One region of the Actinomadura keratinilytica genome, then DNA from elsewhere that is predicted to be linked to it. Evidence: riboswitches for the same ligand, from Rfam matches in the RefSeq annotation. Region 1 holds a riboswitch; the other holds the start of a gene.
The links. Region 1 has a riboswitch for S-adenosylmethionine ahead of thrC (threonine synthase). Riboswitches for the same ligand answer to the same signal wherever they lie in the genome.
Positions count from the first base shown of each region.

Region 1 (7,218 bases):
CATAGGCTCCAGTCCTCCCGGAACAGGGTGGCCTTACGGATCGAGCCGATGCCCGCGACGGACGACCTGCCCGACGGCTGCCATTCCGCCGCCGGAGGCATGGCCTCATCGCCCCGACCCACACTGTGGGATTGTCACTCTCCACAGCAGAGTGCCAATGTTGTGTTTAGCACTCTACCTGTCCGAGTGCAAGCGGCCGACCTTCCCCCCGGCCGTACCCCGTTCACCTGCCCAGACACCATCTGACCTGCGAAAATATCGCTGCCGACGGTCGGGGCGGGGGCGCGGAGGGGGCCGTCGGCCGCCCGTCGCGGCGCGTTCGCGCAACGCTGAGCAAGGGCCGCGCGGGGCGGGGAGAGGCCGCGTCCGCCCCGCGCGCAGGCGGGCCGGAACCGCTCTCAGGACGAAAGGCGGTAGTGGCCGGTCTCGGGGGCGCGCAGCAGCGGCAGGACCTCTTCCTCCAGGCGCCGGGAGATGCGCAGCCCGTATCGCGTCTCCAGGCGGTCGCGGGCGCGTACGAAACGGGCCGCGGCGTCCTCCAGGGTCTGCGGGACGGTCTGCACTCCGAGCGGGCCCAGCAGGAATCGCGTCATCTTCAGCAGTTCGCCGCGGACGCGGTCGGACATTCCGTGGCGGCGCTTGCCGGCCAGCGACAGCGCCCAGTCCCAGAAGTGCGCGTCGATCGCGGGAAGGGTGTCGGGACCGACCCGCCACGGCGGGTTCCAGCTGCGCGGCATCTCCGGGAAGAGCAGATCGACCTTGACGGGGCCTGGGAAGATCAGCAGGTGGCTCGCGCAGTCGCCGAGCGGATCCCATTGGGCGGCCAGCGGCCCGTAGGGGGCGAGCATGCCCGGCAGGACGGCGGCGACCTCGGCGAAGTCGTCGACGGTGACGTGGAAGTCCCAGTCCGACAACTCGGTGGCGTTCCCGCGCGCCCGGGAGCCGACCAGGGTCACCTTGCGGACCATGGGGTGGCCTTCCACCGTCCGCGCGACGTCCTGCGCTATGCCCATGAAAGGCCAGTACCCGATGGCGATGGGGAAGAAGCCGGTTTTCGCGCCTTGTCCCGCGTGCGGCAAAAAGCGACCCGCGCCCGGGAGCGCCGGGCGCGGGTCGTCGTCGGTGCCGTCAGCCGCCGGCGACGGCGGGGATGATGGAGATCTGCGCGCCCTCGGGGGTCGGGGTGTCCAGGCCCTCGGCGAACCGGACGTCCTCGTCGCCCACGTACACGTTGACGAAGCGGCGGATCTTTCCGTTGTCGTCCAGGATGCGGGCGGCGATGCCGGAGTAGTTGGCCTCCAGGTCGGCCACGACCGCGCGCAGCGTGGCGCCCTCGGCCTTGACCTCCGCCTCGCCGCCGGTGTAGTTCCGCAGGATCGTCGGGATCCGGACGGACACGGTGCTCATGCTGGCTCCTCGAAGTGCTCGTACGACGGGTCGGGCGGCCGCCGGGGACGCGCGGCCGCGGCGGTGTCCGGTCAGGCCAGGCCCGCGGCGCGGAACGCCTCCAGGGAGGGGGCGATGTTCGCGGTCGGCGCGACGACGGGGGCGACGGCGTCCAGGGTCTTCAGCCCGTCCCCGGAGTTGATGATCACGGTTTCCGCCTCGGGGTCGAGGGCGCCGGACTCGGCCAGCTTGCGCAGGGTGGCGACGGTGACGCCGCCCGCGGTCTCGCCGAAGATGCCCTCGGTGCGGGCCAGCAGCCGGATGCCCTCGACGACCTGCTCGTCGGTGACGTCCTCGACCGCGCCGCCGGTGCGGCGCGCCACGTCCAGCACGTACGGGCCGTCGGCGGGGTTGCCGATGGCCAGCGACTTGGCGATGGTGTCGGGCTTGACCGGCCGGACGACGTCGTGGCCCTGCTTGAACGCGGCCGCCACCGGCGCGCACCCGGCGGCCTGGGCGCCGAACACCCGGTACGGCCTGTCCTCGACCAGGCCGAGCTTGACGAGCTCCTGGAACGCCTTGTCGATCTTGGTGAGCTGGGAGCCGGAGGCCACCGGGACCACGATCTGGTCGGGCAGCCGCCAGCCGAGCTGCTCGGCGATCTCGTAGCCGAGGGTCTTGGAGCCCTCGGCGTAGTAGGGGCGGACGTTGACGTTGACGAAGGCCCAGTCGTCCTGCTCGCCGGCGATCTCGGAGGCCAGCCGGTTGACGTCGTCGTAGTTGCCGTCGACGGTGACGAAGGTGCCGCCGTACACCGCGGTGGTGAGGATCTTCTGCCGCTCCAGGTCGGACGGGACGAACACCGCGCTGCGGATGCCCGCCCGGGCCGCGGCGGCGGCGACCGCGTTGGCCAGGTTGCCGGTGGACGGGCAGGCCAGCACCTTGAAGCCGAGCTCGCGGGCGGCGGCGAGGGCCACCGCGACCACGCGGTCCTTGAACGAGTGGGTGGGGTTGCCGCTGTCGTCCTTGACCCACAGGCGGCGCAGGCCCAGCGCCTCGGCGAGCTGGTCGGCGCGGACCAGGCGGGTCAGGCCGGGCTCGGTGTTGGGGGTGTCGGCGACGTTGGCCGGCACCGGCAGCAGCCGCCGGTAGCGCCAGATGTTGCGCGGCCCGGCCTCGATGTCGGCGCGGGAGACGTCGCCGAAGTCGTAGGAGATCTCCAGCGGGCCGAAACACTCCTCACACGCGTAGTGCGGGCCGAGTTCGCGGGTGTGTCCGCATTCACGGCAGGTGAGGGCGGTCGCGGGTCCCAGATCGACGGCAGGCGTGACAGCCATGTAGCGAGGCCTTTCTCCCCATCTTTCCTGCGCCACCTTGGTCGCAGGCCGGAGTTGGCACCATTTCCTGGCCGGCCTCGCGGGGTCGCGAGCGCGGACGAACCAGGTGGTTGCCGGGGCTTCACAGGGCCGGTCCCTCCACCCCTCTGGATGAGCGTTCTTCAGTTGTCCTGCGGGCCGCCGAGGGCGGCCGGGCATCGCGTGCGTTCCGCACGAAGGGAACGCTCGGTCACCGAACGTTCCGCATGAGCGGTATCACGTCGTATGTGCGACTTTACATGATCTGACCGGTTGTCGGACAGGCGGGTCTCGCGATGTGAGACATTACCCGCCGTCGCGCCGCGTCACCCGTTCCGGCCGGACAGGTCGGGGTCGCTCACGCCGCGCCGCGACTGCGACGTGCGGCCGCTCCGGGCCGGATCCTACGCCGGGGGCTTGCGGCACAGACGTCGCACCGCCTGTGCGCGGCCCGAAAACCGCCGAAAACGCCTTCCCGCGGGTCCCTTTGGAGCGCGCGCTCGCGAACTGAGACGCTGCCCCTATGAGCCAAGTGCTGGTGGCGTCCAACCGCGGACCGGTGTCGTTCTCGCTCGCCGACGACGGCACCCTGGCCCCGCGGCGCGGCGGGGGCGGCCTGGTGGCGGGACTTGCCGCGGTGACGGAAGCCGACCGCGCCCCGGACGGCGGCCAGGCACCGCCGGACGTGCTGTGGGTGTGCGCGGCGCTCGGGGAAGGCGACCGCTCGGCGGCGCGCCGCGCCCCCGGGGGAAGGCTCGACCTGGACGGGCACGACACGGGCGGAGCGGCCGTGCGCATGCTCGACATACCGGCCGCCACGTTCCACCGCGCGTACAACGCCGTGGCCAACTCCACGCTGTGGTTCGTCCACCACCTGCTCTACGACACGCCCCGCGTCCCGCACTTCGACGCACGCGCACGCCGCGACTGGCAGTCCTACGAGGCGTACAACGCGGCGTTCGCCGACGCCCTGGCCGGCGAAGCCGCCCCGGGCGCCAAGGCCGCGGTGCAGGACTACCACCTGTCGCTGGCACCGCGGATGCTGCGCGACCGCCGCCCCGACCTGAGGATCGTGCACTTCTCGCACACGCCGTGGGCGTCCCCCGAGTACTACCGGCTGCTGCCCGACGACATCGGCGCGGCGGTGCTGGACGGCATCCTCGGCGCCGACCACGCCGGCTTCCTCACCGACCGGTGGGCCGCCGCGTTCCTGGACTGCTGCGAGCAGCTGCTGCCGGGCGCCCGGGTCGACCGCGCGGCCCGGACGGTCACCCGCGGCGGCCACGTCACCCGCGTCGGTGTGCACCCGCTCGGCGTCGACGGGGAGCGGCTGCGGGCGCGGGCCGCCGAGCCGGACGTCGCCGAACGCCGCCGGGCGCTGCGCGAGCAGGTCGGCGACCGGAGGCTCATCGTGCGGATCGACCGCACCGAGCCGTCCAAGAACATCGTGCGCGGCCTGGCCGCCTACCGCGAGATGCTGGCCGACCACCCCGAGTGGCACGGCCGCGTGGTGCACCTGGCGTTCGCCTACCCGTCCCGGTACGACCTGCCCGAGTACCGCGAGTACACCGCGGCGGTGCGGCGGCTGGCCGGGCGGATCCGCGACGAGTACGGCACCGCGTCCTGGGACCCGCTGATCCTGCGGGTCGAGGACGACCTCCCGCGCGCGCTCGCCGCCTACCAGGTGGCCGACGTGCTGGTGGTCAACCCGATCCGCGACGGCATGAACCTGGTCGCCAAGGAGGGCCCGGTGGTGTCGGAGCGCGGCTGCGCGCTGGTGCTGTCGCGGGAGGCGGGCGCGGCGGCCGAGCTGGCGGGCGACGCGCTGACGGTCAACCCCTACGACGTGTCGCAGACCGCCGAGGCGCTGCACCAGGCGCTGCTGATGCCGCCCGACCGCCGCGCCGAACGCTGCGCCCGGCTGGCCGCCGCGGCCACCGCGCTGCCGCCGCGGCGCTGGTTCGCCGACCAGCTGGCCGCCCTCGACTGACCCGCCCCGGCACGACGCCGAGGGCGGCCGGGGTGCGGCGGGCGGCGGTCAGATGCCCGGACGGCCGGTGCGGGCCGGTTCGGCGCGGCGTTCGGCCGCCGGGACGGTGGACGGCCAGGACAGCGCGCGCAGCGGCGAGGCGGGCTCGACGATGAGCGGGGCGGGTCCGGTCCGCTCGGTGGTGAGCAGCGACTCGACCGGGTTGGGCTCGTTGCGCGTGCGCCACCGCTCCCGCAGCCGCTGCTTGCTCTGCGACATGCGGCGGTGGGCGCTGACCTTGGCCAGCCTGGCCAGCTGCCCGCGGGTGGGGCGGGGCGCGCCGCTCGGCTCGTAGCCGTACTCGGCCAGCCGGTCCCCGAACGCCGCCTCCGCCAGGCCGGCCTCCCACGGCTCCAGCCGCCGCGTCCAGGACCCCACGCTGCCGCCGTCGACGGCGCAGTGGGTGCGGCGGTGCCACCGCTTCTGCGGCGGGACGGTCCGCCGCGCGAGCCGGTCCGGCTCGGCCATGGCGGGGTCGTACTCCTCGCCGAGGAACGCGCACAGCCGCATCAGCTCGTCGGCCGGGTCGGCGACGAGCCGTTCGTACTGCAGCTCGTAGTAGGCGTCGGGGCCGAGCTCGGCGGCGTACCGGCGGCCGTGGTCGATCGCCTCCCGCCAGACGCAGATGGCGTGGTTGATGTCCTGCTTGTACCAGGGCATCTCCTTGAGGGACGCCACGCAGTCGCGGCCGTCGCGGATGACATGGACGAACTGGGCGTCGGGGTACATCCGCCGCAGCGCGCCGACGTAGCGGAAGTAGCTGGGCCGCTTGTCGCCCCAGCGGACCCGGTCGAAGCGGCGGGCGTAGGCGCGGAACACGATGGCCAGCGCCGAGCCGAGCGTGGGCGGCCCCGCCGCGATCTCGTCGGCGGTCCGCTCGGGGTCCAGGCCGAGCTCGGCGAACTTGGTGCCCCGCCCGGTGGTGATCCAGTCGGCGAGCGCCCGCAGGTTGCGGCCGTCGCGCAGGTCGCCGAAGTCGCACCGGGACGACCAGGCCGGGATGACGAACCGGGTCTCGGCGGGGACGGCGATCCGGTGGTGCGAGTGCAGCATGAGCTGCAGCAGCGTCGTCCCCGACCGCGGGCACCCGAGGACGAAGATCGGGCGGTCAGTGTGGGCAAACATGCTCGGGATGCTGGCCGACGGGCCCGGCCGCCATCGCGCGCCTAGGCGCACGCTTGCCAAGGCATTACAGATGCTTGGCCGCGGCTGACCAGCCGATTCCGCCGCCTGTAGGCATCCCGGCACGCGGGCGTCCCCGGTGCGCGGACGCTGGGTCGGGCGGGCGCGGGGGCGGGTGGCGAGGTCAGGTGTAGGACTCGCCCAGGGTCTGGCGGACCTGCTTGCGGGCCTCGTGGATGCGGGACTTGACCGTGCCGAGCGGAAGCTGGAGCTGCTCGGCGATCTCGGAGTACTCCAGCTGGGAGACGTCCCGCAGCACCAGCGCCTGGATCAGGTCGGGCTTGCGGGCCTCCAGGTCCTCCATGGCGTCCAGGATGTCCACCCGGGACCCGGCGATGACGCTGGTGCGGCGCGGGTCGGGACGCTGCTGCGGCAGCTCGCCCGCCTGCTCCAGCGAGCGGCGCTTGAGCGAACGGTAGGTGGAACGCGCCGAGTTGGCGACCACCACATGCAGCCACGTGCTGAAACGGGAGCGGCCCTCGAAGCGGTTGATGTTGCGGGCGACCTGCAGCAGCGCGTCCTGGCACGCCTCCTCGGCGTCCTGGCGGCAGGGCAGGAACCGGGAGCAGTGCCGCAGCACGTCGGGCTCGATCGTGCGCAGCAGGTCGTCGAGCGCCGCCCGGTCACCCTGGGCGGCCCTGACGGCCAGCTGCTCGGTCCTGTCGTCCAGTGCCATCGCCGCGCCTCAGCTCGTTCGCACACACACCGCGTTCGTTGGGCATGATACGGGAGTGTCCTTCCCACCAACTGTCGGTCGTTACCGAATCGAGCGGGTCCTCGGATCCGGGGCGTTCGCCTCAGTGTGGCTGGGGCACGACGAGGCTCTGGACGCCCAGGTCGCCATCAAGGTGCTGTCCGGAAGCCTCATCGACGACCTCGACGTGCGCAACCGCTTCCTGGAGGAGGCGCGCATCCTGCGCCGCGCCGACTCCGAGCGGCTCGTCCGCGTGCACGACATCGGGGAGCTCCCGGACGGCCGCCCCTACTTCGTCATGTCCTACGCCGACCGCGGCACCCTCGCCGACCGGATGCGCGAACGGCCACTTCCGGTCAACGAGGCCCTTGCGTACGCCGAGGAGATCGCGTATGGGGTCGAGGTCATCAACTCCCTCGGCGTGATCCACCGCGATCTCAAACCGTCCAACGTGCTGTTCCAGTCCACCCGCAACGGGCGGGAGCGGCTGCTGATCGCCGACCTGGGCCTGGCCAAGGCGCTGGCGCACGCCTCCGGCGCGTTCACCCTGCCGGTGGGCACCCCGGGGTACA
Region 1 covers NZ_BAABDO010000045.1:31,605-38,822, reverse strand. The annotation lists gene groL (chaperonin GroEL) at 1-3, opposite strand, end outside; gene ABD879_RS16330 (nucleotidyltransferase domain-containing protein) at 399-1,013, opposite strand; gene ABD879_RS16325 (MoaD/ThiS family protein) at 1,129-1,407, opposite strand; gene thrC (threonine synthase) at 1,479-2,723, opposite strand; SAM riboswitch class I at 2,739-2,880, opposite strand; gene ABD879_RS16315 (alpha,alpha-trehalose-phosphate synthase (UDP-forming)) at 3,265-4,731, shown strand; gene ABD879_RS16310 (sulfotransferase family protein) at 4,780-5,895, opposite strand; gene ABD879_RS16305 (RNA polymerase sigma factor) at 6,077-6,628, opposite strand; gene ABD879_RS16300 (serine/threonine-protein kinase) at 6,684-7,218, shown strand, end outside.

Region 2 (7,218 bases), on a different contig from region 1:
CGGCGCGGCAGGCGTAGCGGGAAGATCCGCCGACCCGTGCGGAGCCGCCCCTTCGGGCTCGGCGGCCGGTTCGGGCCGCGGGTAGGCGGGCGGCGTGTACGCGCCGACCGCCTCGGACGACGGCACGTCCACGGCGAGAGCGTCCGCGGTCGAAAAGTCCGCAGCCGGAACGTCCGCGGCGGGCGCGTCAGCGGCGGGCGCGGCCGCCGCGGGGGAGGCGGTGCGACGCCCGACCCGCGGGGGCCGCGGGTCGCCCTCGGCGATCTGCCGGACGAACCAGGAGGGCAGCCGGCCCTCGATCGGCGGCGCCGCGTCCGGCGCGTCCGGCGCGGGCGCGTCGATCGCCAGCCACCAGCCCGGGTGCGGCCAGCTCTGCGCCAGGTCGGCGAACGTCAGCCGCAGGAAGTGCCGGTAGGCGGGCCCGAGGCAGGCGCGCATCGCGTCGGGCGAGGTGTAGGCCAGCACGTGGGTGCGGCCGTCCTCCTCCCGGGTCGGCCACGTCGGCTGCGCCTGGCCGGCGAGCACGTCGTCGATGAGCTCGGGGGGCACGGGGATCACCAGCTCGCTGTCGGCGAGCAGGCGGAAGTACCCCTCATGGTCTCCGGCCCGCACTGTCTCGTCCAGTCGGCGCTCCAGTTCCGACGTGGGTCGCCACGCGTCGGCCACGGTCGCCTCCCCCTGTTTCATGCCGCGCTGTCCCTGCTGTCTCCGGCGCCGTCTCCGGTCCGGGTACGGACCTGCCTACGCTACATGGGCGAACAGGGCGAAAGCGCATCATCTTCCGCGGTTCAGCACACGGCACCGATGGCACTCAGCGCATCCACCAGCCGGTCGACGTGTTCGTCGGTCGTCCCCAGGCCCAGGCTGGCGCGGACCGCCGAGGCCGGGGCGGAGGCGTCGGCGCAACCGCCGGCGCCGGCCGCGCGCGGGGCGTCGGGCCGGTCGGCCAGCAGGTGCCGTACGAATGGATGAGCGCAGAACTTCCCGTCCCGGACGCCGATGCCGTACTCCCCAGACAGCCTAAGCGCCACGTCCCGCGCGTTCCAGCCGTCGACGGTGAAGGACACGATTCCCACGCGCGGATGGCGCTCGCCCCACAGGCTCAGCTGTCGCACCGCGGGAACGCGGGCGAGTCCCTGGCGCAGCCGGGCCAGCAGCCGCTCCTCCTCGGCGACGAGCGCGTCCCACCCGGCGGCGGCCAGCGTCTCGCACGCGGCCGCGAGCGCCACCACGCCCAGCACGTTCGGAGTGCCCGCCTCGTGGCGCTGCTGCGGGTCGGCGGCCCAGCGGGTGCGCTCGCCCACCGACACGGTGGCGCCCCCGCCCTTGAGGTACGGGTCGGCGGCGCGCAGCCAGTCGGCCCGCCCCGCCAGCACGCCCGCCCCGAACGGCGCGTACAGCTTGTGCCCGGAGAACGCGACGTAGTCCAGGCCGAGCGCGGTCATGTCCAGCGGCCGGTGCGGGACGAGCTGGGCGGCGTCCACGGCGATGCGGGCGCCGCGCCGCCGCGCCGCCTCCGCCAGCTCGGCGACCGGCCACAGCTCGCCGGTGACGTTGGACGCCGCCGTGACCACCAGCACCCGCGGGCCCTGCGGCGCGGCGGCCAGCGCCCGGTCGGCGGCGGCGACCGCCCCGGCCGGGGACGCGGGTGCGGGCAGCCGCACCGCCCGCCGCCACGGCAGCAGCGTGGCATGGTGCTCGGTCTCGAACACCACGACGGTGGTGCGCGGCGGCAGCGCGTGCGCCAGCAGGTTCATCGCGTCGGTGGTGTTGCGGGTGAACACGACCGACGCCCGCTCCCAGGCGCCGATGAAGGACCGCACGGTCTCCCGCGCGCGCTCGTAGGCGGCCGTGGTCGCCTGGGAGGCGTACCCGGCGCCGCGGTGCACGCTGCTGTAGTACGGCAGCGCCCGCGTGACGGCGTCGTGCACCGCCTCAAGACACGGCGCGCTGGCGGCGTAGTCGAAGTTGGCGTACGGGACGTGGCGCCCGTCCTCCAGCGGTACCGGCGCGTCCGCGCCGACGATCCGCGGAAGTCGAGTCGGCGCGGACGCCGTCGGCTGCATCCAAGAAGAGGGAGCGAAGGGACGGGGGGACGTCGTGACAGCGGACATGGGTGCGACCTCCTTCGGGATCCAGGGATCCCGGGAGGCGTCCGCGGGATCCGCGCTTGCCGGACGCGGTGTGCGACTCCGGCCGGGTCCTCACCCGGGGCACCCCATCGCGGACGAAGGGTTGCCGGCCAGCAAGCCGGGGCTTCGCGCTGGCGCTCATGACCTTGTGCGGAAGTATAGGCGGATGTCGACGGTGATCACACGGGAGGATGCGATGCGGTACGGGACGGCCGGGAGGCTGGCCCAGGGGTTCGCGCTGCTGGCCGCGGCCGGGACGCTGGCGGGCTGCGGGCTGTCCGGCGGCAACACCGGCCAGGTCTGCGCCGACACCAGGGAGGCGTTCCGGCAGTACGTCTCCCAGGTGCGGGCCGTGCCGGCGAACGACCCGGCGCAGTGGAAGCAGGTCACCGACCGGTTCGCCGGACGCGTCGACGGGTTGGCCCGCCAGGCCGAGGACGAGAAGCTGAAAAACGCGCTCAAGACCGAGGCGAACCGCCTGCGCGGCGCCGCCGCCGGCGTGGGCTCCGGTGACGCGGCGCAGCTCAACGCCGTGATGACCGACGCCCCCGACCGCATCGGCGCGGCCTGCGACTGACCGCGGGGCGGGAGAACGGCGGAGGGGCCCGGCGAGATGCTCGCCGGGCCCCTCTCACGTTCACGCCGGAACCCGCCGCGGGGCGGCCGGGGGCGCGCCGGTCGGGTGCTAGCCCTCCGGTCGGGGCGGAGTGCCGCTTCCGCCGTCGCCCCCGCTTCCGCCGTCGCCGGCGCCCCCGCCGTCGCCTCCGCCGGAGCCGCCGTCACCGCCGTTCCCGTTGCCGGTGCCGCCGCCGGGCAGCTGCGGCGTCGTCTCCCGGGGGGTGCCCGCCGGCTGCCTGCTGGACGGCCGGTCCGCGCGTTCCGGAACGGACTGCCGCACCCCTCCCTGCCCGCGCGTCGTCGGCGCGTCGTTCTGCCGCCCGTACGGCTCGCCCACGTAGGAGCCGGGGGACATCGACGGGGAGCCGAACCCCTTGGGCGTGAGGTTCTTGAGGTTCACCGCGCGGCTGACGTAGGAGTTCCAGATCTGCGCGGGCAGCTGCCCGCCGTACACCCCGTACCCGGGGATGCTCAGCGGCTTGCCGTCGCTGCGGAACATCGCCACCGACGTCGCCAGCTGCGGGATGAACCCGTTGAACCAGATCGCCCGGCCCGCGTCGGTGGTGCCGGTCTTGCCCGCCACGTCGCGGCCGTCGGCGAGCTGGGCGTTGCGGCCGGTGCCCGCCTGCACCACGCGCTGCATCGCGTACGTGGCGTCCCGCGCGACCTGCGCGCTGAACACCCGCGCGCCCTTCTCGGAGAAGCGGGTGGTCTTGCCGGTGTTGTCGGTGACCGACTTCACCACGTAGGGGGTGCGGTGCACGCCCTCGGCGGCGAACGTCGCGTAGACCCCCGCCTGCTGCACGGGGTGCACGGAGATCGTGCCCAGCGGGAAGGTCGGGTACTTGTTGGCGCCGTTGGCGGTCAGCTGCGACTTGGGGATGCCCATCTTCTCGGCCATCTTGGTGACCTTGTCCAGGCCGACCTTCTGCCCCAGGTTGACGTAGGCGGTGTTGACCGAGTTCTGCGTGGACGTGACCAGGTTGATCGTGCCGTAGCTGCGGTTGCCGTCGTTGTGGATCGCCGTGCCGTTGTAGTACTGCGGGGAGCTGCCGTCCACGTAGGTGTTCAGGCTCAGCCCGCTGTCGAGCGCGGCGGCCAGCACGATCGGCTTGAACCCGGACCCGGCCTGCGCCCAGTCGCTGAACGCGCTGCTGAGGGCCTCCTCCAGGTAGCCGCGCCCGCCGTAGAACGCCACCACCTGCCCGGTCTCGGGGTCCACCGAGACCAGCCCGGTGCGGATCTGCTTGCTCATCCCCTTCGGGAGGCTGCCGCGCACCGCCTGCTGGGCGGCGTCCATCAGCTCCTTGTCGAACGTCGTGGTGATCTTCAGGCCGCTGCGGTTGATCTCGTCCTCGGTGTAGCCGCGCCGCTCGGTCAGCTCGCGCTTGGCGATGTTGACCATGTAGCCCTTCTGGCCGCCGAGGATGTCGGTGACCTTCTGCTTGATCGGCTGCGGGAACGTCATGCGCGCGGCGTCGGCCGAGGAGATGGCGCCGTCGCGGACCATGTTGTTCAGCACGGCGCGCCAGCGGCTCTCGGCGTAGGCGCGGGTGGAGCCCGACGGCTCGGCGAAGTTGCTGGGCTGCTGGATCGCCGCCGCCAGGTAGGCGCCCTCGGCCGGGGTGAGCTGCCCGACGTCCTTGCCGTAGTACGCCCGCGCCGCGGCCTGCACGCCGTAGGCGTCGCGGCCGAAGTAGATGGTGTTGAGGTACTGCTCCAGGATCCAGTCCTTGGACTTCTCCCGGCCCACCTTCAACGAGACCATGATCTCTTTGAGCTTGCGGGAGATCGAGCGTTCCTTGCCGATGCCGCCGTAGTAGTTGCGGACCATCTGCTGGGTGATGGTGGACCCGCCCTGCAGCTGCTCACCGGAGACCGTGGACCAGAAGGCGCGCAGCGTGCCCGGAATCGACACCCCGGGGTCGTCGTAGAAGCTGCGGTTCTCCGCCGCGATCACCGCGTCGCGCACGCCCTTGGGGATGGTGTCGAGCCGGACCGCGTCGCGGTTCACGCCGGTCTTGGCGATCGGGGTCTTGCCGTCGGAGTACAGGAACGTCGGCCCCTGCGCGACCGCCTCCTCCTGAGGGGACGGCACCGGCGTCAGCAGGTACGCCACACCGAACGCGGCGACGGCCAGGCCGACGAGGCCCAGCACCGCGAAGAGCACCCGCCGCCCTACGCGCGCCGCCTTGCCGCGCGGCTTCTTGTGCTTCTTCTTCGCGTCCATACCCCCCTTCCGCGCCTTCTTCGTCGTGTCCGCCGGAGGCTTCGCCGCCGCGGGCTCCTGCTTCTGCGCGGCGGCCGCCTTGTCGGCCCCAGCATCCCCGACGCCCTTGGATGCGGTCTCGTTCTTGTCCTTAGCGTCGCCGGAACCAGACGCGCTGTTGGTGCGGGCGGACGCCGCGGCCTCGCCGTCCGTACCGGCGCTGGTGCCTGCCCCGGTGGAGGGGGCCGCCGGTGCGGGCGGGTCGATGACGGTGAGGTCGGGTGTCGTGGCGGCCGCTCCCGCGCTCTGCTCGGCCTTGCCGGTGTCGCTCGTGCCGGCGGCGGGGGACGTCGCGGTGTCCGCGGCCTTCTGGGTGCCCGCGGCGCTGCTCGCGGCCATGCTCTCGGCGGCGTCCGCGGTGGTGTCGGCGTCCGCGCGGTCACCCGGGTTCGCGTCGTCGCCGGCGTCGGCGGCGGTGTCCGCGTCCGTACCGGCGCTGGTGCCTGCCCCGGTGGTCGGAGCCGCCGGTGCGGGCGGGTCGATGACGGTGAGGTCGGGTGTCGTGGCGGCCGCTCCCGCGCTCTGCTCGGCCTCGCTCGCGTCGCCGGAGGACGGGCCGTCGTCCGCCTCAGCCGCGGTGCCCGCCCTTGAACCCGTGCCCGTGCCTGAGCCCTTGCCTGCGGCCGGGGCCGCGGCGGCGCCGGGGCCGTCGCCCGCATCGGGGGCGGTGTCCGCCTGCGCGCCCTTGCCCGTGCCGGAGTCGGCGTCCGCTTCCGCTGCGGTGCCCGCCTCCGGGCCCGTGTCAGGGACCGCGCCGGTGTCCGGCTCGTCGTTTGTGTCCGAGTCGGCGCCCGCGTCCGCGTCCGTGTCCGTGTCTGCCGGGCCGCCGGTGTCCGTGACGCCGCTCAGCTCCACCGTGGTGCCCGGGTCGGCGCTACCGGGCTCGGACGCGGTGTCCTCGTCCGCCGGGGTGCCGGGGGTGGCCGCCGCGTCGTCTTCTTCATCGGGGACGGACCGGGACGCGGCCTTGTCCGCGGCGTCGTCGTCCGGAGGCTCGCCCTCGTCCCGTGTATCGCGCTCGGCCGCGGCCCGGGGCGTTTCGCCGTCCGCGGGAACGGCCTTGTCGGCCGTGAGGTCGTCGCCGAGGTCGCCCTGGCTCGGCCCGGCGGGCTCGGTGCCCCCCGGGCGCCTTTCGGTGTCGCTCACTTGCCCCCCGTGATGATTTCGTTACAAACGATACCGGAGGGGAGTGATTCATTACGGCCGGTCACTGTGCACTCCCGTTGGCTGTCTCACTACAACGACGATCAAGCGGTGCGGAGGGTTGTCCGAGGCCGCCTGACGTGGTTATTGACACATTTCACCGGCGGCGACAAAGCAACGGCGGGGCGCCCCTCCGGGGTGCCCCGCCGTTCGCGCGTCCCGCGCCGTGCGGTCCGCCGCGCTATGCCGTCGCGCGCCGTCTCACCGAAGGGTCACTTGGGAACCGTGCCGAGGATGTCGACGACGAACACCGTGGTGTCGTCGCCCTTGATCCCGGCCGACGGATTGCCGTCCTTGCCGTACCCCTGGTCCGGCGGCAGGACCAGCAGGACCCGGCTGCCGACCTTCTGGCCCTGCAGCCCCTTGAAGAAGCCCTTCATGCCCTCGGTGGTGCTGAGCGGGAACATGGCGGGCGAGCCCTTGCTCCAGCTGTTGTCGAACTCCTTGCCGTCCCGCCAGATCACGCCCTTGTAGTTGACGAACACCGTGTCGTCCTTGGTGGTCTGCGGGCCGGTGCCCTCGATGAGGGTCTTGACCTGCATCTTCTTGGGCGGGTCGGTCTTGGGCACGGTGAGCTTGGGCCCCTTGCCCGCCTCCATGGCGCCCACCGACGGCAGGTCCTTGTCGTCCAGCGGCTTGGCGGTGCCCTTGGCCTCGGCGTTCTTGGGGTAGACGGCGAGGACGTCCACCACGAAGACCACCGAGTCGTTCTCGCCGAGCCCCATCTGCGCCGCGGACTCGCCGAAGCCCTCCTTCGGCGGGACCTGCAGCACCACGCGGCTGCCCGCGGTCTGCCCGACCAGGCCCTTGTCCAGCCCCTTGACCTCGGTCTTGCCGATCGGCATCGGCACCACCTGCTGGCCGGCGGGCAGCTTGAAGGACGACTGCAGCTCCTTGCTGGTGCTCTCGTTGACCTTGTCGCCGGTGCCCTTGGCCCACTGGTAGAAGACGAACTTGACCAGCGCGGTGTCACCGTTGGCGATCTTGGTGCCGGTG
Region 2 covers NZ_BAABDO010000107.1:15,706-22,923, reverse strand. The annotation lists partial or broken gene ABD879_RS25830 (SseB family protein) at 1-687, opposite strand, end outside; gene ABD879_RS25825 (aminotransferase class V-fold PLP-dependent enzyme) at 789-2,114, opposite strand; SAM riboswitch class IV at 2,162-2,278, opposite strand; gene ABD879_RS25820 (hypothetical protein) at 2,329-2,709, shown strand; gene ABD879_RS25815 (transglycosylase domain-containing protein) at 2,818-6,165, opposite strand; gene ABD879_RS25810 (FKBP-type peptidyl-prolyl cis-trans isomerase) at 6,435-7,218, opposite strand, start outside.
Region 2: another riboswitch for S-adenosylmethionine. It lies ahead of ABD879_RS25825 (aminotransferase class V-fold PLP-dependent enzyme); the one in region 1 lies ahead of thrC (threonine synthase).